DNA from 2 places in the Marinobacter sp. CH_CUG1437-1 genome. Region 2 is predicted to be linked to the other one. Evidence: predicted binding sites of a transcription regulator. Region 2 holds the regulator's gene; the other holds the start of a gene.

Region 1 (10,581 bases), on a different contig from region 2:
AGATCAAGGGTCCGCGCGCTGAATTTCGGGACATCCCGACGCCGGCCGTTGTCGGCTTCCAACTGTTTGAAACGCTGTGACAGCTCGGCAACCGACAAGGACGTATCTACACCCACCACAAGGTTCAAGAACGGTGACCCGTCAAATCCGACAGCCTCGCTGTCATAGACCGGGGAGATAATCAGCTTGCCAAACCACCCAGAAAGGGCATCAAGTGCCGCAGTGACGTAGCGCTCCCTGTCCACATTGCTGCCAATGCTGATGTATACCCGGGCGGCCGCTGCCATTAACGTGCTCCTGTCTCAGTTTTCTCTCCCCGTTCGATCCGCACGCCCACCGCCTTTGCTGCGGGAACGGCGCCAGGCTTGCGAATAGCCAGTCGCAGCCAGCTTATTCCGAATTCATCCTGAAGGGTTTTGGCCAGAACTTCCGCCCCATATTCAAGCAGTTTCGGCCTGAGCGCCTGCAGGCAGGACTCGACCCGGGTACTCACAGCCGCGTAATCCAGGGCGTCAGCAACATCGTCGGTCTTGCCCGGTACCCGGTTATCCCAGGCCATTTCCAGATCAATCACCAGGCTCTGGGTGACTTCCCGCTCCCAGTCGTAAACTCCGACCACAGTCTCCACAACCAGGCCTTCGATCAATACGGTGTCTGCCAAGGGTGCTCCCGGGTTCTTCCACTCTTTGGTGATTGAATAACGCACAGCCAGGGGATACTGTGATCAAGCCCACCTGCGTTTTCAGGGCGGGCATTTTCGCACATATTGGCCATAGTCGTCTTTGCTTCCGAGCCCACAGCATGCTTCTCAGTGACCCGGTGTTAACGGTTTTACTCTGCGCCGCCGCGTATGTGGCAGGCTCGGTGCTGTTTGCGCTGCCGGTATGCCAACTCTGGAAACTGCCAGACCCGCGGGCCCAGGGCTCCGGCAACCCCGGTGCCACCAACGTCTACCGCACGGGCGGTTGGGCGCCAGCACTGCTGACTCTGGCGCTGGATGCGGCCAAGGGCTGGCTACCTGTATGGCTGGCTCATGCCGCCGGGCTTTCGGTAATGGTTCAGGCCGTCGTTGCCCTTTGCGCCGTCACCGGCCACATGATCCCGGTTTTCTATCGATTCAAGGGTGGAAAAGGGGTTGCAACCGCACTCGGGGCCGGCCTTGCCCTGGCTCCGGTTACAACGTTGATGATGGCCGCTATCTGGATGCTGGTGATCTGGCGCTGGCGCATCTCAGCTCTCGCCTCCCTGGTGGCGATTATCAGTGGCCCGTTGATCAGCGCCTTCCTTGAACCGGAAACCTTGCCCCTGTTCGGTCTGCTCGCCCTGCTGATTGTGGTTCGCCATCGGAACAATCTGATCCGGCTGGCCCAGGGACGCGAAGCCGGGCTGTAGCGATCAGTCCACCAGACCGGTGGATCGCGGTTCGTTGATCGGTGGCAGCGTATTCATTGGCCATCGGGGCACCGCCACAATCCGCTCACCATCCTGCTGGCCAGCCCTCATGCGCTGGGCGCCAGCGTAGGCGATCATTGCACCGTTATCCGTGCAGAATTCCGGCCGGGCATAGAACACGTGGGCCTTTAGCTTGGCGGTCATTTTCTCCAGGCCCGCCCGAAGGCGTTTGTTGGCACTGACACCCCCGGCAATGACCAGACGCTTGCAACCTGTCTGCTCCAGGGCCCGACGGCACTTAATAGTCAGTGTATCAACCACAGCAGCTTCAAACGCCAGGGCGATATCCGCCCGGGTCTGCTCATCCAGCCCGCCTGCCCCCCGTGCAGCATTGACGGTGTTGAGGGTGAAGGTTTTCAGCCCGCTGAAGCTGAAATCCAACCCGGGCCGGTCGGTCATTGGCCTGGGGAACCGGAAACGGCCTTCGGTTCCCTTTACCGCGAGCGCCGCCACCCGGGGACCACCCGGATAATCCAGGCCAAGCATCTTGGCGGTCTTGTCAAAGGCTTCACCGGCAGCATCGTCCACCGATTCGCCCAGCATCTCGTACTCACCAATGCCATCAACCCTGACCAGTTGGGTGTGACCACCCGAGACCAGCAATGCGACGAACGGAAATCCGGGCGGGTTGTCTTCCAACATGGGCGCCAGCAGGTGCCCTTCCATGTGGTGCACGCCCAGAACAGGAACACCCAGGGCAAAACCCAGGGCATGGGCCACCGAGCCGCCCACCATCAGGGCGCCCACCAATCCAGGACCCGCAGTATAGGCAATACCCTCAATATCTGACCGACGTTTGCCCGCATCTGAAAGTACCTGGTCGCACAGGGGCAGCAGCTTTCGAACGTGATCCCGGGACGCCAGCTCAGGCACGACCCCCCCGTAATCGGCGTGCATGTCGATCTGACTGAACAGAGCATGTCCCAGCAATCCCGCTTCGGTGTCATACAGCGCCACGCCGGTCTCATCACAGGACGTCTCGATACCTAGAATCAGCATAATGTCGGGCCATATTGGTTGGCAGAAATGAAAACGACGCGCATTTTAGCAGAAACCCGAAACCCACTGGCAGATTCATCGAACAAACATTGACCTTGCTATAACGCAGGCGCTATCATTGCCGCCCTAAAATATGCACTGGTCGAGTTTTAGCCAATCTGACCAGGGATCGAGAACCGATCTGGCCATGCCAGACGGACAAAATTGAAACCGAATCTATCAGGTAGGTGATTTCCGAATGCCAGCTGTTAAAGTGAAAGAGAATGAACCGTTTGACGTAGCACTGCGTCGCTTCAAGCGTTCCTGCGAAAAAGCGGGTGTACTTTCTGAAGTACGTCGTCGCGAGCATTACGAGAAGCCGACCGCTGTTCGTAAGCGCAAAGCAGCCGCTGCCGTTAAGCGTCATCTCAAGAAGCTTCAGCGGGAACAGCGCAAGTTCGAGCGTCTGTACTGAGTTTTACCTGACGCCGCTTGACTGCAAAGCACTGATTGCCTGTCCAGCCGCAGGCTGCACAGAGCGACTCAAAAATGCCGCCGAGGCCTGGCTTCGGCGGCATTTTTGGCTATTGGCCAACTCCGATGACGGCCTGATGTGGAGCCCCCATGAGCGGACTGATCCCTCAACAGTTTGTTGAAAACCTGCTGGATCGTATCGATCTGGCGGAGCTGATCGGTTCCCGCATTACGCTCAAGAAAGCCGGGGCCAACTACAAGGCCTGCTGCCCGTTCCACGACGAGAAAACGCCCTCGTTCAACGTCCGGCCAGACAAAGGCTTTTACCATTGTTTCGGATGCGGCGTCCACGGCGATGCCATCAGCTTCGTCAGGGAGTTTGAAGGACTGGGATTTACCGAAGCGGTTGAGGAGCTGGCCAAACGTGTGGGGCTTGAAGTCCCCTATGACCGGGCGGCAAAGCAGGAAATGCAGCAGGCGCGGACTTTAACCGACGCGCTGGACTTTGCCACCCGTTTCTATCAATCGGCACTCAAGGGTCAGCAAGGCGCCTACGCCCGGGACTATCTGAAACAACGGGGACTGGATAACGCCATCATTGAGCAGTATCAGGTGGGATATGCCCCCTCAACCGGTACCGCCCTGTTTGATGCCGCCAGCAAGGACCTGCAAGGCCCGCTGATTGAAACAGGGACGGTGTCTGACAAATACGGCAGGCCAAGGGATCTGTTCCGCAACCGGGTCATGTTCCCGATCCGTAACACCCGCGGCAGAACCGTTGCCTTTGGTGGGCGCACGCTTGGTGACGACAAGGCGAAATACATCAACTCTCCGGAGTCAGATGTATTCCACAAGAGTCGCGAGATTTACGGGCTTTTCGAAGCCAAGCAGGCCATCCGGCAGTTAGACAAGCTGCTGGTGGTTGAGGGTTACATGGACGTGATAGCCCTCGCCCAACACGGCATTCACTATGCAGTTGCGACACTGGGCACCGCGACGAATCAGGACAGCCTGCAGGCACTGTTAAAGCAGGTCAGGCACATAGTGTTCTGCTTCGACGGCGACCAGGCCGGCTTCCGGGCCGCCGACAAGGCCATGGAAAACGCACTGGAACTGATGGCCGACGGCCTGCACCTGCAGTTTCTGATGCTGCCTCAGGGAGAGGATCCGGACACCCTGGTGCGCAAGGAGGGAACGCAGGCCTTCCAGAAGCGTATTGAAGGTGCAACACCTCTGTCCCGGTACCTGTTTGACCGGCAGAGCGAAGGGCTGGACCTGCAGTTGCCGGAGCACCGGGGCGAACTGCGAGCCAGGGTTGAACCCCTGCTGAACAAAATGCCCAGAAGCACCCTCCGGGATGCCATGTGGCACGAAATGCTGCGCCTTTGCGGTGGCCGGAACCAGTGGCAGAACCGCCAGCAGGGACAGAAAGTCCGGTGGAACGGCGAGCGACGGGACCGGGTTTCCGAAGATCGGATTGATGTAAAGCTCAGCAAGGACAGCATTCTGTGCCTTGCCCTGCTGGAAGCACCGGACCTGGCCACCGAGGTGACCGAACTGGCCCGCAGTTCCCGGCAATTCAATCAGGCCCGGAATTTTGCCGAGTGGATTCTGGCAAGCGACATTCGGGACCGGAAAACGCTGGTGCGCGGGATGGCGCTGGATTCAGCCGCTCGCGAGCGGTTTTACCACCTGTTTGACGGGATCGAGCACATACCGGCAAGGGAAAGCACCTTGGCAGCCGCCCGAGAGCTGCTGAGCCCGAATGAAGAGGCTGCCCGCCAGCAAAGGCTTGCCGCACTATTGAGAAACCTGTCCAACCTCACGAGCGAGGAACGACAGGAGCTGAGAGCCCTGAGTGGTGGCACCGGGGACTAGCAGCACTTGAAACTTGACGCACTGATCACCATCTAACCATTCGGTGGCAGAGCGACCGAGCGACAGCTATAATGGCTGTTTAACTTTTTTTCCGTCTAAAAGCGAGTTCACAGGGTGTCTATGTCAGGCAATTCGCAAAAATCACGTTTGAAAGACCTCATTGCACGAGGCAAGGAACAAGGTTACCTGACTTACGCCGAGGTAAACGACCACCTCCCGGAAGACATCGCCGACCCGGATCAGGTCGAAGACATTATCCGCATGATCAATGACATGGGTATCCAGGTGTGCGAAGAAACACCCGACGCCGATACCCTGCTCATGACCGAGGGTGATTCCACCGCTGACGAAGCCGCCGCCGCTGAAGCCGCCGCCGCTCTGGCCGCTGTTGAAACCGATGCCGGCCGCACTACGGATCCAGTTCGCATGTACATGCGCGAAATGGGCACCGTCGAGCTGCTTACTCGCGAGGGCGAAATCGTCATTGCCAAGCGCATCGAGGAAGGCATTCGCGATGTGATGGCCGCCGTTGCCCACTTCCCAGGCACCGCTGGCACCGTTATCCAGGCCTACGACCGCATTCTTGAAAACGAAGGCCGTATCAGCGACATCGTAACCGGCTTCCTGGATCCGGACGATGCCGAGCCGTTCATGGGTGAGGACACCACCCCCGAAAGCTCTGATGATTCCGACTCTGATTCAGACGATGACGACGACTCCTCGGAAGAAGAAACCGATAACGGCCCGGATCCGGAAGAGACCCGGCTTCGTTTCGAACTGCTCAACGAAAAGCTGGATGCAGCCAACAAGGCTTTGGCCAAGCACGGTCGTTCCGACAAAAAAACCCAGGAAGCCCTGAACGAGCTGGGCCAGGTATTCGCTCCGTTCAAGCTCGCCAACAAGGCATTTGACGAACTGGTCAACGTGGTTCGTTCCACCAATGATCTGGTTCGCGAGAACGAGCGCGCGATCATGCAGATCTGTGTTCGCGAGTGCAAAATGCCCCGCAAGGACTTCATCAAGTCATTCCCGGGCAATGAAACCAACCTGGATTGGGCCGACAAGATCGCCAAGAGCAAGAAGCCTTACGCAGCGCCGATGGCCGAGCGTATTGACGAGATTGTTCGCCTGCAGAAGCGCATCCAGAACGTGCAGACTGAAGTGGATCTGGACGTTGCCGATATCAAGGAAATCAACCGTCGCGTCTCCATCGGTGAAGCCAAGGCTCGCCGTGCCAAGAAAGAAATGGTTGAAGCCAACCTGCGTCTGGTTATTTCTATCGCCAAGAAGTACACCAACCGTGGCCTGCAGTTCCTGGATCTGATCCAGGAGGGCAACATCGGCCTGATGAAGGCTGTCGACAAGTTCGAGTACCGTCGGGGTTACAAGTTCTCGACCTACGCGACCTGGTGGATCCGTCAGGCTATCACCCGCTCCATCGCGGACCAGGCCCGCACCATCCGTATTCCGGTGCACATGATCGAGACCATCAACAAGCTCAACCGCATCTCCCGACAGATGCTGCAGGAGATGGGCCGCGAGCCCACGCCGGAAGAGCTGGGCGAGCGCATGGAAATGCCCGAGGACAAGATCCGCAAGGTACTGAAGATTGCCAAAGAGCCGATCTCCATGGAAACCCCGATCGGCGACGACGAAGACAGCCATCTGGGCGACTTCATCGAAGATATCCAGGCCCTCTCCCCGGTGGATTCTGCTACCGCCGAAGGCCTGCGCGAAGCCACCCGCTCGGTGCTGGCCGGCCTTACCGCCCGCGAGTCCAAGGTACTGCGGATGCGTTTTGGTATCGAGATGAACACCGACCACACCCTGGAAGAAGTCGGCAAACAGTTCGACGTAACCCGGGAGCGGATCCGCCAGATCGAAGCCAAGGCTCTGCGCAAACTGCGTCACCCGTCACGCTCCGACCACCTGCGCGGCTTTATCGACGACCAAGGCAACGGATAAGCATCACAACAGTAGCGGGCGCCACACCTCACCGGTATAATGGCGCCCGCTTTGTTTCCCCCAGGAAACACCTTTCAAAACAGCATTCGCTGAACGGGCCTATAGCTCAGTTGGTTAGAGCAGGGGACTCATAATCCCTTGGTCGCTGGTTCGAGTCCAGCTGGGCCCACCATTATCTGTGGATTATAGAAAAACAACCACTGAGCAGCTAAAGCAAGCCGTTCTGAACCGTCAAATTAATTTACACATCCCACCCAAGCATCCCACTCCGATAATCCAACCAACTGAATATACGGAGATTGCCTATCTTGGCCTAGAACCTGCTTTATCTGAAAAGCATAACGCACGGAAGGCATCGGGAGTATGAAGTTATGAGGTTCAACACATCGAAAATTGCAGCGGGAAGCATATTAGCTGGCCTGATGTTAAGCGCCAGTGCACATGGCGCCATGATTTCCTGCAACAACGACCCTACGATCAATTACATGCAGATATCCGATCAACAAGTATCGGCATGCCTTGCGTCAGGGGTAGGCAATATCAACGGCAATCCCAACAATCTCAATAACAGTCTTTTTATTTCTGGCGTTGGAAGCGATTATGAGCTTGCAAGCAAGTCCGACGGTAATAACCCTTACAATATAAGTTCCACTAGCGATCCTAACACTTGGAGTTTCGATTCCAGCTTCTGGAACGATTACTCGGAAGGAGCACTCGGCTTTAAGTTTGGAACAGGCAACCAGCGAGACGAATGGTTTGTATTCTCTCTCCAATCTCTCGTTAGCTCTGGAGAGTGGGCCTTTATCGTGGGATCTGATGTGAGGCCTACGGGTGGCGGCTTGTCGCACGTTAACCTCTACGGAAAAAAAGGCGACATCACCGTGCCCGAACCGGGCACAGTTGCATTGTTCGGTCTTGGCCTCGTTGGCCTGACGATAGCACGCCGAAGGAGCAAAACCTCCTAAAGGCTTGTCAAGTTTTTTTACGGGTTACGCTGGGCTCCTCTATGAGGAGCCTTTCTTAAGTATCCACCAAACAGCAGTTTCAGAAACATCACCATTTCTACCCAGCAATCAAATTTTAAGTTCACGCGACCGATCGCTCTAGCACGCATGGTTTTGCAGACATCGAATTCTGTCAAAAAAGCCAACGTCCCCAAAAGACAAGCCGAATACACTACCTCCTGAACAAAAATACCAGCCGTGCAAGGACACCTCACGGCACGAGTATAAAAACAACGAAGTAATGGAGTGTATCAATGGCTTTTTCCTTCCGTTCCCGGTCAAGGGCACTTTCCCTTGCGATCGCCACCGCCTCTGTCGGTTTCTCTTTTTCCGTTCAAGCCAGCATGGGCAACCTGGGCACCACCTATGGTGTCATGCCGGTTGATGTTGCAACGGCTCAGTCCCTGTCGATGTTTAACGATCAGGTATCCGCCACCTATTACAACCCCGCTTACTTGACCAAGGATGAGCGTGGTGAGCTGACAGCCGGCATTCTGCACGCTGAGCAGGAACTTCGTTCTGCCAACCCGAATGCAAATGGGGATATTCTGGCCAACTCGCCAAGCCAGCACGTGCTTATTGGTATGAAAACCAACCTGGGTTCTCTGACTCGCTTCAAGCATCCAATCTATCTGGGCTTTATTGCCGGCGTCGAGAAATACGGCAAGGAAATGCTGGCGTTCGATTCGCAAACCACGGAGAACGGCCAGTTCCTGCAGTATGGTAAAGAGCCCCTGTTCCTGAATTTCGGGGGCGCTACGCCGATCTGGCGTGGCATCTCCGCCGGTGCCTCGGTGCGCGTTACCCTGGATGCCCAGGCAAACCTTGACGCGGTCTCGACCCTCGGTGGCGAAACCAGCCGCGAGCGACTGGCAGTCAACGCTGAACCCTCACTGAAAACGATCCTGGGCACCAACATCGACCTGGGAAGCACGTTTTGCCCAGACAGCGACTGTTTCCTGGACGGCTGGGAAACCGCATTCACCTATCGCACCAAGTCAGCTGCTTCTACATCGGTGGACTCCAACATTATTGTTACCCAGACCATACCGGATCCGGGCCTGAGTCTGGCGGTCTCTACCATTGACTCCTTCCAACCGGAAACCTTTGGTGTTGGTGCCCAGTACAGGGGCGAAAACTGGCGGATCGGGGGCAGCGTGGAGCAGCAAAACTGGTCAGAGCTGGAGAACGAGTTTTCTTCCGACACAATCAAGGATCAGCAGTCGGTGCCAGCGGGTAGCCGGATTCAGTTCGACGACGTGCTGATTCCCCGAATCGGCGCCGAGTACGCGCTCAACAAGAACTTCTCCGTACGTGGCGGCGTGGCCTACGAGGAATCCCCCCTCAAGTCCACTCGCAATCCGGAGATCAATTATCTCGATACCGACAAGATCGTCGTCGGCCTGGGCCTGAGCGCCACGTACGACCGCACCCGTCTGCTGGCCTACCCCGTCCGCCTGGACATTGGTTATCAGTACCAGCAGCTTCAGGAACGGGATTTCACGCTGGTGGATTTTGACGGCAACGAAACACCGGTTACGGCAGACGGCGACGTTCACGTTGTCAGCGGCTCCATTACCCTGAAGTTTTAAGGAGGGCACGCCATGAAGTACAACAAGACACTGGCACTGGCTCCCGCCCTGTTGCTAGCCGCCTGTGGCGGCGACGAACAGACCATGAACGAGACAGTCTCTCCCGGCTCTGTGATCTATTCCTATCCGACCGACGGGCAGGCGGGGGTCAGCCCGAAGGCAGACATCGTTCTTCGCTTCAGCCATGCGCTGACCGACGAGGATGCGGGCCTAGAAGAAAAGATCCTGGTGGAATCCCAGGGCCAATCCGTGCCCTTCTCGATCAGCCGGGTGGACGGGGGTAAGAGCCTGAAGCTGTCCCCTAACTCAGAGCTCGAGCAGCTCGGCGCGTACACGGTGACCTTTAGCGAGCCCCTGATGGCCGAAGGTGGTCGACAGATCGTCACGCCCAACGCGGTGGGTGACGCCGGCATTCAGTTCGAGACCCGGGGCGGCTTTTCCGGGCCGGCGAGCACAACCAACTCAGCCGAGGATTTTGGTATTGCCTGGCAGGTGCCGGCAAATGATGGTCCGTTCAAGGCCATGAACTTCTCTACCTTCCGGTTGGCCATGACCCATCCCGTCCACCCAGAGTGGGAGGCCCTGGGCGGGTCGATCCAGCTTCGCGATGGCAACGGCGATGAAATCCCGGCGATGGTTCGGGTAAAAGGCAACCGGATAACCGTGGATCCCTGCGTGGTCGAGGATCCCAGGGAATGTGGCAGCAAGGACGATGTTCTGGATACCAGCCAGACCTACACGCTGCAACTCGAAAACCTGGCCAGCCTCAACTCCCCGCAGACCGATCGGTTCAGTCACGAGTTTACATTCACGCCCAGAGAAACCGGACCCACCGTGGTGCTGCAGCAATCCGCTGTTGACTCCGGCCTGGCGTCAGGCGCAGCGGAAGAGGACGCAACCCGGTCAGTTCTGAACGGACAGGTCATCAACGGCGTAACTCTCAATTCCGTACTGCAGGGTGAAGCCGGCCCGTCCCAACAGACCGGCGACCTGTTTGCGGAGCTGGCCTTTGCACCAGCGTTCGAAGCCGATGAAGCACTGCCGTTGCGCATTGCCCGCGGCAGCGTGCTGAACAGCACCAGTCTTGATGTTCTCGTGGGTGGGGAAGTGCCGGTTCTGGATGCCGCCACCGGCCAACTCCAGACGACCGGCAACATCAAGGTCACCATGCTCTCAGATGCCTCGGGCTATCTGAGCCCCAACCCCTATACCGACGACATCAACGCACCAAGGCACAT
Region 2 (10,581 bases):
ATCACCCGGGTATTTTCAGACGGCGTTCGAATGCGTTATGGCGAAGCCACAGAACTCGACGGTGCTTTTGACCTGAGGATGGATCGCGAAGGCGAGGACAACCTTGGTCTCAAGGTTTCGGTGAAAAACGGCAATGCCGGGATGCTGGCAGACTTTGTTCCGGTCAAAGCGGTCAACCAGGGACTGTATGACTGGCTTACCACGGCGATCCTTGAGGCAGATATCACCTCGGGAACCTTCTTCGGCCATGGCCAGATAGGCTCGGATGCTCCGAAAGGGTCCTTTGTGACGTCCATGATCTATGAGTTTGACCAGGCGTCCGTTCGTTACGATGACGCCTGGCCGGCAGTCACAGGCGCCCGGGGCAATGTCAGGGTTCACAATGGTGATACCCTGGTCCGTCTGGAGGCCGGGCGAACCGGAGGCCTGGATCTGGCTTCCGGAACAGTCCGGGTTATTCCCTCTGATCAAGGTACCCGAATAAAGGTGGATGCCTCGGCTCGGGTGCCGGGTGAGTCGGTTGGTTACTGGATGGAAAACAGCCCGTTGGGTGACATGGCAGGGACGGAGGCCCAGAAACTTCAGTACCGCGGTCAGTATCAGCTGGATCTGGGCATTGATCTGCCGCTGGGCTCGGACCAGCCGCCCGTGGTTGAAGCGAGTATTGCCGTCAAGGAGGGCGCCGTGTCCTATCCGGCAGCCGGGCTGGAATGGCAATCGGTTCGTGGTGCGCTGACCTATCACAGTGAAGATGGATTCTCGGGTGGCCCCCTGGCTGCAGAGTTTTTCGGCGAGCCGGTAACCATCGCCTTCAGCAAGGCCCGCGCCGGCAATGCACTCAGCATTCGCCAGTCCGGCTCTCTCCGGGTACCGGAAGTGTTCGCCAAAGCCGGGCTGTCAACGGACTCCGGCTTTGGTCTGCAGGGTAAAGTTGCCTACAGTGCCGAACTGGATGTGGGAGCCCAGTCAACATCCGGAATTCGCGTTCGCTCCAGTCTAGAGGGGCTGTCGGTGGACTGGCCGGAGCCGCTGTCAAAAACAGCGAGTGAGGCCGCACCGCTGCGGGCCACGATCAATCCATCCGCTTCCGGCGGTCTCGGCATTACCGGTGATTGGGAAAACCGGGCCACGTTTGATCTGCTGTGGAAAGAAACCGGGTTTGATCTGCGCCTGGGGCGGCTCTATCTTGGCCCAGAGGTCCTGAGCGACATCGAGATCAATGCGCTCGACCTTGATGACCGCTGGGTGGTCAACACCAGTTCCCGACGCGCCGAAGGCCGGCTGGTGATTCCGACGAGCGGCGAGACAGTGAAGGCTGATTTTCAGGTGCTACGGCTCGTCCGTAGCGAGACCCCCCGTGAGGAGTCCGAAGAATTATTAACGCTGGAAGAACAGCTGGAAGCCTTCCGGGCGCTGGATATGGGCAGTTGGCCAGATATCGATGTGTCGATCGCTGAACTTCGGCTGAATGAAGAATCCCTGGGGCAGTGGGCCTTCCGGCTTCGCCCTGAGCCTTTCCGGCTACAGGTGAACGACATCGAGGGTCGCCTCAACTCCCTGACCCTGCTGGGAGATATGACCTGGAGCATCGTCGGAGACCGTGAAACCAGCCGGTTCAAAGGCTCGATAACCGGTGGTGCCCTGTCGGACTTGAATGAATTGTTGAATGCCGAAATGCCGGTTACCAACGAGGGCACGAACATCGAGCTGGACCTGGACTGGCCCGGCCGCCCGGATGAGTTCTCCATACCCGAACTCAGCGGTTCCGTAAGCCTGCGACTGGATGAGGGGGTCATCCTTGAACGAAACAACACTGCTCAACTGTTCCGTGTCTTCAATCTGCTGAACTCCGACACACTCTGGCGCCGGCTGAAGCTCGACTTCTCTGATCTGTATGAGCGGGGCGTGGCCTTTGACGCGATCTCGGGGAAGGCGCAAATTATCAACGGATTGCTGACCATGGATCCGGAACTTCAGATTGTGGGCCCATCGGGCGCTTTCAAGCTCAGTGGTACCACCAATATGGCCAGCGAAGATCTGGATATGCGACTTGTGGTTGTGTTACCCCTGACCCAGAACTTACCCCTGGCCGCTTTGCTTATGGGGGCAGGAGCGCCGATTGGCGGCGCTCTGTTTGTACTGGACAAGATTCTGGGCGATCCTCTTAGCAGGCTGACCAGTGCGACCTATAGTGTGACCGGTACATGGGATGAGCCGGAGGTGGATCTGCAGCGGGTCTTCGATACCGGTGAGTGAGTTTTCTGTTCGGCAATAGCGGAGGCAGTTATGAGCAAGCGTGTTTCCAACCGGGTTGCGGCCATACAGATGGTCAGCGGCCATGATATCGAGGCCAACCTGGCTGAAGCGCAAAAGCTGTTGAAGGAGGCCGCCGCAGAGGGGGCTTCTGTCGCGGTGCTGCCAGAGAATTTTGCAGTTCTGGCCACGTCTCAGATGATCGATTGTGGCCGTCAGGAAGCCGGCCCTGAGCCTGTAATCAGAGCATTTCTGGCGGAGCAGGCCCGAAAGCTCGGAATCTGGATCGTGGGCGGATCAATGCCTGTGGCCAAGCGACCGGATGGCTCCGAGATCGAAGATCGGGTTCGGGCGACCTGCCTGGTGTTTGACGATCAGGGCCGGGAAGTTGCCCGCTACGACAAGATCCACCTGTTCGACGCCATGGTCGAAGACGCCCATGGCCAGTATCGGGAATCCGACACCTTCGAGCCCGGCGAGCAGGTGGTGACCGTGGACACGCCCGCCGGGAAGCTGGGGCTGGCGATCTGTTACGACCTGCGCTTCCCGGAGCTGTTCCGGCTGTTGCGGGAGCAGAATGTGGACTGGATTTGCCTGCCGAGCGCTTTTACCTGGCAGACGGGTGATGCTCACTGGTATCCGTTGATCCGGGCGCGGGCTATCGAAAACCAGGTATGGGTAGTGGCGCCGGGCCAGGGTGGTCAGAACAGCGAGCGCCGGCGCACCTATGGCCACAGCCTGATCTGTGATCCCTGGGGGCGGGTGGTGACGGAAATGGGTGAAGGCCCGGGACTGGTTGCCGCCGAGCTGGACCTGGATCAGGTGGCCAACCTGCGCACCCGGATGCCAGTGTGGGAGCACCGTCGGCTCAAAGGCTGAAAGCAGGGCAGATGAACCGTCATCTGCCCCTGACTTCACAGGTTCACATCGCCTCAGCGTCGTCGATGCATTCCCGAAGGTACCGGAAGAGTTTTCGGGCCTGGCCGGTGTTCTTTTGCTTCTCTACATCCTTGCGGGCGTTGCGGGCAAGGTTGCGCAGATGCTGCATGTCGGCGCTGGGGCAATAGCTGAAAAATTCCCCAACAACCGAGTCTCCTTCCGCAATCATTCGATCCCGCCAGCGCTCCGCCAGGTGATGCCGGCGGGTGTGCTCTTCGCTACCGGCGTCGAAGGCATCAATGGCTTTTGCCAGGGCCTCGGGATCATCTTCTTGGCGAATCACCTTGCCGATGTATTGCAGATGCCGCCGTTTCGCCTCGTTCTGGCGGATGCGCCGGGATTCTTCGATGGCGGCACGAAGTGTATCGCTGATTGGCAGCGTTTCCAGCTGATCATTGCTCAGATCGAGCATCCGCTTGCCAAGATCCTGCAGGGCATGCATCTCCCGTTTCAACTGGGATTTGCTGGGACCGTCGTATTCTGGCGCGTCGTTGTCTTGGTGATCTTTCATAAATCCGACATCCGTTTAAGCATAGAAAATCGTCGCAAGGCCGAGAAACGCCATAAAACCGACCACGTCCGTAACGGTCGTGAGAATCACGCTGCCTGCCAGGGCCGGGTCGATGTTGCGGGATTTGAGAAACAGTGGCAGAACCGTGCCGACGAGGGCAGCTGCAACCAGATTGATCACCAGCGCGGCAGCGATAATGGCTCCTATCAGCAAATCCTGGAACCAGAGCATGGCGGCGCCGGCAACAACGGCGGCCCACAGCATTCCATTCAGGATGCCCGACAGGAATTCTCGGTTCAGCAACCATTTTACATTGGCACCGCTGATCTGCCCGACCGCCATCCCTCGGATGACGAGGGTGAGGGTCTGGCTGCCGGCAATGCCGCCCATGCTCGCGACGATAGGCATCAGCACCGCCAGAGCGACTACCTTGGCGATGGTTTCCTCGAATAAACCGATCACCGCCGATGCAATCAGGGCGGTGATCAGGTTGATTCCCAGCCAGACGGCGCGGCGGCGCGATGTCTTCCACACCGGCGCGAAGGTGTCCTCGTCCTCGTCCAGACCGGCCATGCTCATCAGGGAGTGGTCAGCATCCTCCCGGATAACGTCTACCACGTCGTCGATGGTGATGCGGCCCAGAAGCCGGCCTTCCTCGTTCACCACCGGCGCCGAGATAAGATCGTAGCGTTCAAACAATGTCGCTACCTTGGTGTCGGAGAGGCTTACGGGAATCGGCTCGATGTCGGTATCCATCACTTCCCGCACGGTGGAGGCGGGGTTGGATACCAGCATCTTGGTAATCGGCAGCATGCCAATGAAATCATCCCGCCGGCTCACCACGATCAGACTGTCGGTCATGGGGGGAAGGTTGCGGTGTCGGCGCAGGTAGCGGAGTACAACGTCAATACTGATGTCCGGACGCACCGTGATAGTGTCCGTATTCATCAAGCCGCCGGCGGTGTCCTCCGGGTAGGAGAGCACTTCCTCTACCCGTTGCCGGTCCTGCTCGTCCATGGTCTCCAGGACTTCCTGGATAACCGTATCCGGCAGCTGCTGCAGCAGGTCCGCCAGGTCGTCGGATTCGAAATCCTCGATGATGTCGGCCAGTTCCTGGGCGTTCAACTGGCTCAGGAAGTAACCCCGGATATCATCGCTGAGATACTGGAGAACCTCGCCCTCCAGCTCTTTGTCTACCAGGTTCCAGAGCAGGGCACGCTGGCGGGGCGGAGAGGATTCGAGCAAATGGGCAATATCACTGGGGCTCAGGCCACCGTTCAGGATGCGGGCAACCTGTTTCAGTGCGCCACTGTCCAGGGCCTCGCTCAGTGAGCGAAGGCGCTGGCGGGCCTGGCTTTTTTCCAGAATATCGGTCATGTGTTTATTTTACTCACCTTCGCCGAAATAATCGTTGATCAGTTCGGCCAGGGCTTCTATGGCCTGCTCTTCATCCGGACCATCGGCAATAAGCTCCACATCGGTCCCTTTGCTGGCGGCCAGCATCATCACCTGCATGATGTTTTTTGCGTCCACATCCCGGCCCTTGCCACTGATCCGCACACTGCTGTCGAATCTGGATGCCGTGTTAACGAGTTTGGCCGTGGCGCGCGCGTGCAAACCCAGCTTGTTGATAATGGTAATCGGGCGGCGAATCATGGTTCGATCAGATCTCTTCCCGGGTCTGAAGGTGTGGCAGTTCGGTATGGCGTACCTGCACATTGCTGTAACGCTGCCGGAAGTAGTCGCCCAATTGCTCGCAAACATACACTGAACGGTGCTGGCCGCCGGTACAGCCAATGGAAATCGTCATATAGCTGCGATTGCTGTCTGCGAAGGAGGGCAGCCAGGTATCCAGGAAGGCCTTCAGGTCTTCGATCATCTTCCGGCTCGCCGGTTCCTTTTCCAGAAATTCGATAACCGGCTGATCCGTGCCCACGTACTTCCGCAGACTGGTATCCCAGTAAGGGTTGGGCAAACAGCGAACATCGAAAACATAGTCGGAATCCAGTGGTACTCCGTGCTTGAAGCCAAACGACTGGAACAGCAGTGCCAGCTCCTGATCCTTCCGGCCCACGACTCGCTGCTTCACCATATCCCGAAGTTCGTACATCGACATACCGGTGGTGTTCACATACAGGTCGGAAAGCTTGGACAGTGGTTCAAGCAGTTTCTTCTCGCTGGTAATGGCTTCCCTGAGGGAGGTCTTGTCGTCACTCAGCGGGTGTTTTCTGCGGGTAGCGTGGAAACGCTGGAGAAGTGACTGCTCGTCGGCATCAAGGAAGATAATTTCAACGGTAACCCCGGTCTCCTGGAGGCGCCGGTAAATTTCCTCGAAATTGGCGAGCTCGCCGGAAAGGTTGCGCGCATCAATGCTGACCGCCATCTTGCCGAGCCGGCCGGGCTTGGTCTGGCTCGCTGCTTCCCGGGTGAGAGGAAAGAGCAAGCCAATGGGAAGATTGTCGATGCAGTAGAACCCGAGGTCCTCCAGCACATGAAGCGCGGTACTTTTACCCGAACCGGACCTGCCACTGACGATAATCAGCTTCATGACCAAATCACCTCCACTGCAATGAAAATCAGCCGCCTGAGGCGGTCATGCGCTGGTACAGCGTGCCGGCGTCCTCACATTGCCGGAGGCGATCACAGAACGACCGCTCATTGAACTTCTCCGCCAGTTGGCTGAGCAGCTCCAGGTGTTCGCTGGTTGCCTCTTTCGGGACGATCAGGGCAAAAATCAGATCCACCGGCTGATTGTCGATGGCGTCGAACTCAACGCTTTCTTCGAGCGTCATCAGAACGCCCACCACGTGATCAAGGCCCTCCAGGCGACAGTGGGGAATGGCGATCCCCTGGCCAATGCCGGTACTGCCCAGGCGCTCACGGGAAATGAGGTTGTTGAAGAGCTGGGTCTCGCTGAGCGTGTTGTCCTGGTGGTTTATTTGCTCGGCAATAAACTCCAGGGCCCGTTTCTTGCTGGACGCAGGTACCCTGCAGAGGGTGAGCTCCGGAACAAGAATAGTGTCTATGGTCAGGGATGTGTCGCTCATGGATCGACTGCGTTTCCGTTAAAAAAAAGGCTGCGACACGTTGTTCATGTCGCAGCTCGATTAGATGACTTGCATGAAAACAGCCAGTTAGCGAGAGCCGTTTCCGTGCATCCGGTCTACATTCTTTTCCTTGTGCTTGAGGATCTGGCGGTCCAGTTTATCGATCAGGGCATCGATGGCTGCGTACATGTCCTCGTTTTCTGCCTTTGCGTGAATCTCACCACCAACTACGTGCAACGTGGCTTCCGCAATCTGGCGCACCTTTTCCACTTCCAGGGTCACCTGGCAGTTACTGATGTGGTCGAAGTGACGCTCGAGCTTTTCGAACTTCTCTGAAACGTAATCTTTCAGTGCGGGAGTCAGTTCTACGTGATGGCCTGAAATATTGAGTTGCATAGGCGTCTCCTGTTGTCATCGTGCCGGCTCCCGGGAGCCGGTCTGGGTGCTGGCGCATTGTGCGCCGGCGAATACGGTGTTGCGTCCCGCACCGGGGTATTCAGACCAGCCGCTTGCGCTCGTTGGACGGCGGAATGTGCATGGCCTCCCGGTACTTGGCAACGGTGCGTCGCGCAACCTTGATTCCCTGTTCCCCTAGCATGGCTGCAATTTTACTGTCGCTCAACGGCTTTTTGGGCGTTTCCGCAGCAATGAGCTTCTTGATCATCGCCCGGATGGCCGTGGAGGAGCATTCGCCGCCCTCGTCAGTGCTGACGTGGCTGGAGAAGAAATATTTCAACTCGAAAATGCCCCTTGGGGTATGCATGTATTTCTGGGTGGTTACCCGTGAAATCGTCGATTCATGCATTTCTACCGCCTGGGCGATGTCTGAAAGAATCAGCGGCTTCATAGCTTCCTCGCCGTGATCCAGGAATCCCTGCTGGTGTTCGACAATACGGGTCGCCACTTTCAACAGGGTTTCATTGCGGCTCTGCAGGCTCTTGATAAACCACTTGGCCTCCTGCAACTGATCACGCAGGTAGGTGTTGTCGGCACTGCTGTCCGCACGCCTTATAAGTGAAGCATAGCTGGCATTCACCCGAATGCGCGGGGCAATTTCCGGATTCAGCTCAACACGCCAGCGGCCATTATGCTTGCGAACGATAACGTCCGGAATGACATAGTCGGGTTCGGCGCGATCAATCACGTCGCCCGGCCGCGGGTTGAGCCCTGTGATCAGAGCCAGAACCTCTCGCAACTGGTCTTCTTTCAGACGGCTGCGCCGCAGCAACTGGGCGTAGTCACGGTTGCCCAACAGATTGATGTAGTGGGTAATCACCAGTCGCGCCTGGGCCAGCCAGGGCGTCTCCGGCGGTAACTGGTTGAGCTGGATCAGCAGGCATTCCTGAAGATCCCGGGCAAACACCCCTGGCGGATCAAAATGCTGGAGACGGTGCAAGACAGCTTCCACTTCATCCAGTTCAAGAGGGTCTTCCTCGTTTTCATCCAGCAGTCCGGCGTGGATTTCTTCCAGAGGACTGGTGAGATAGCCGCGCTCATCCACAGCGTCCATCAGGGCATGGGCAATGGCCTGGTCCCGTTCACTCAGCGGGGTCAGATTGAGCTGCCATTCCAGGTGATCCTGAAGTGTCTCGGTGGGCGAGTTGCGGGTCTCGAAATCGTGATCGTTCTCGTCGTCGTTGCGGGCGGCCGGCGCGGGCGCGGACTGGTAGATGTCGTCCCAGGCGGTGTCTACCGGCAGGTCGTCCGGAATGTTGTCCGGAATGTCGTTTTCGGAGGACCAATCCGGGCCATTCTCTGATTCGTCCCAGTCGCTCGAAGGTTCCGGCGCTGACTCGGCCGCGGATTCTTTCTCGCTGGTCTCGCGCTCGTCGTTCTCGGCGGTTGCGTCAGCCTGATCATCGTCCTCGGATGTCTCCAGCATGGGGTTGGATTCCAGTGCCTGCTGGATTTCCTGTTGGAGGTCGAGGGTGGAGAGCTGGAGAAGCCGGATCGCCTGTTGCAGCTGGGGCGTCATGGTCAGGCTCTGACCCAGCTTTAACTGTAAGGAGGCTTTCATAACCATGGTTCAGGATCCGTCACTCATCAGCGCTTTGTGTCATAAGTCGTGAAAAATTCTATATATGCCGGTTACTTGCCGTCGTTTTATTTTACCCTAGCAAGTTCTTTGCCGAGTTTACTTGCTACAGGTCATCAAAACAATGAGCCTTTCGGTGTCACAGCCTGAATTCATCGCCCAGGTAGACTTCCTTGACTTGCTGGTTGGCCAAAATCGCATCGGCATTGCCGGAGGCGATGATGTGGCCTCCGGAGACAATGTAGGCGTTCTCGCAGATGTCCAGGGTCTCTCGCACGTTGTGATCGGTAATCAGAACGCCAATACCCTTGTCACGCAGATGCCGGATGATGTGCTTGATGTCGCTTACGGATATCGGGTCGACACCGGCGAAGGGTTCATCCAGAAGTATGAAGGCCGGTTCCATGGCCAGCGCCCGGGCAATTTCCACCCGTCGTCGTTCCCCTCCCGACAGGGCCATGCCAACGCTGTCCCGGATATGGGTTATGTGGAATTCTTCCAACAACTCCTCGAGCTTTTTCTCTCGATCCGCTTTGCCCAGCCCCCGACGGGTTTCGAGGATCGCCATGATGTTGTCGCGTACCGACAACTTGCGGAACACCGAGGCTTCCTGGGGCAGGTAACCGATGCCTTGCTGGGCGCGTCCGTGCATCGGCAGTGGCGTAATATCCCGGCTGTCGATGGTGATACGGCCACGATCGGCAGGGACCAGCCCGACGATCATGTAGAAGCAGGTGGTTTTCCCGGCGCCGTTGGGGCCAAGCAGTCCCACTATCTCCCCACTGCGAATTTCCAGGGAAACGTCGATCACCACTTTTTTCTGCTTGTAACTCTTTGCCAGGTTACTGGCTCTCAGAACTGCCATCGGTTTCCTGTCTGTCAGTGCGTCTGTCGGCGCTGCGTGGCTGAATCACCATCTCTACCCGGCCGCTGCCTTCGCCCGTGTCGGCGCCGCCTTCAGCGGTCACTACCCGGCCGGCGGTATCATAATGAATGACGTCGCCGCGGAACAGGTTGCCATTCTGCTCGATGACTGCTTCGCGTTCAAAGGTCAGCCGACTGTCGGTGGCTGACCAGGAAATGTTCAGGGCGCGGGCGTCGGTTTCGCCTTCGCCCTCTCGCGCCGGTTGCCGGTATCTGGCCGGCGTGCCGGAGGCTTCGATCCGGCTCAGCCCGTCCTCGGAGCGATAGAGGACCACCCGGTCCGCGTTCAGCCGAGTTTTGCCCTGCTCAAGTTCTACATCCCCGGTGTAGGTGGCAATGCCCTGACTGTCGTCGAGGCGTGCATTGTCTGCGGTAACCTTGATGGGGGTGTCGGAATCAAGGTCGAAAGCGGCCGCCGGGCCGATCATCGCGGCTGTCAGCAGGGCAACCAGCAGGCGCCGGTATCGGTTAGTTTCCGGTTTCATAGCGTCCTTCCACCTGGGAGTTCAGTTCCAGAATCCGCTCGTCTATCCACGCTTTCATGCCCGTGGCCCGGGTAATACCGGTAACGTCGCGTATTTCTACGGGTGCATCTGTATATACCATGCCCCGGTCGTTATCCAGGGTCAGGGTTGATGTTGTCAGGGTGGCGTCCCGTTCTCCAATCGTGCGCTGAATCCGGACATTGTCCGTCAGGTACACCAGATTCTGGTTCTGTAGCAGGCTGCCATTCTCGGCTTCAACAATCCAGGGTAGGGCGCCGTTGCCGCCATAGAGTTCGGCACGGGGAGAGTCCATGGTAGCCAGGTTGCCTTCTTCGAACTGTTCGATGCGAGGGCTGGAGAACCGGATCTTCAGGTTCCCTGATTCGT

What was found. The regulator sigma-54, encoded in region 2, starts transcription at its own class of promoters, with help from an activator protein. The targets are predictions, from matches to a motif close to ANTGGCATNNANNTTGCTNT.
Region 1: a site for sigma-54 is predicted at 7,055-7,074, ahead of WA411_RS18150 (PEP-CTERM sorting domain-containing protein). Genes of this name have one in related genera too.

What each region holds. Positions count from the first base shown of each region.
Region 1 covers NZ_JAYMEW010000009.1:96,179-106,759, reverse strand. Annotated here, with positions in the region: gene folK (2-amino-4-hydroxy-6-hydroxymethyldihydropteridine diphosphokinase) at 1-287, opposite strand, end outside; gene WA411_RS18185 (dihydroneopterin aldolase) at 287-661, opposite strand; gene plsY (glycerol-3-phosphate 1-O-acyltransferase PlsY) at 802-1,392, shown strand; gene tsaD (tRNA (adenosine(37)-N6)-threonylcarbamoyltransferase complex transferase subunit TsaD) at 1,396-2,451, opposite strand; gene rpsU (30S ribosomal protein S21) at 2,690-2,905, shown strand; gene dnaG (DNA primase) at 3,055-4,782, shown strand; gene rpoD (RNA polymerase sigma factor RpoD) at 4,903-6,747, shown strand; tRNA gene WA411_RS18155 (tRNA-Ile) at 6,843-6,919, shown strand; gene WA411_RS18150 (PEP-CTERM sorting domain-containing protein) at 7,119-7,712, shown strand; gene aupA (alkane uptake protein AupA) at 8,006-9,343, shown strand; gene WA411_RS18140 (Ig-like domain-containing protein) at 9,356-10,581, shown strand, end outside.
Region 2 covers NZ_JAYMEW010000003.1:533,234-543,814, forward strand. Annotated here, with positions in the region: gene WA411_RS11250 (YhdP family phospholipid transporter) at 1-2,256, shown strand, start outside; gene WA411_RS11255 (carbon-nitrogen hydrolase family protein) at 2,287-3,132, shown strand; gene yjgA (ribosome biogenesis factor YjgA) at 3,176-3,703, opposite strand; gene mgtE (magnesium transporter) at 3,719-5,080, opposite strand; gene WA411_RS11270 (HPr family phosphocarrier protein) at 5,090-5,359, opposite strand; gene rapZ (RNase adapter RapZ) at 5,367-6,251, opposite strand; gene ptsN (PTS IIA-like nitrogen regulatory protein PtsN) at 6,280-6,750, opposite strand; gene hpf (ribosome hibernation promoting factor) at 6,838-7,146, opposite strand; gene WA411_RS11290 (RNA polymerase factor sigma-54) at 7,247-8,767, opposite strand; gene lptB (LPS export ABC transporter ATP-binding protein) at 8,925-9,650, opposite strand; gene lptA (lipopolysaccharide transport periplasmic protein LptA) at 9,628-10,194, opposite strand; gene lptC (LPS export ABC transporter periplasmic protein LptC) at 10,178-10,581, opposite strand, start outside.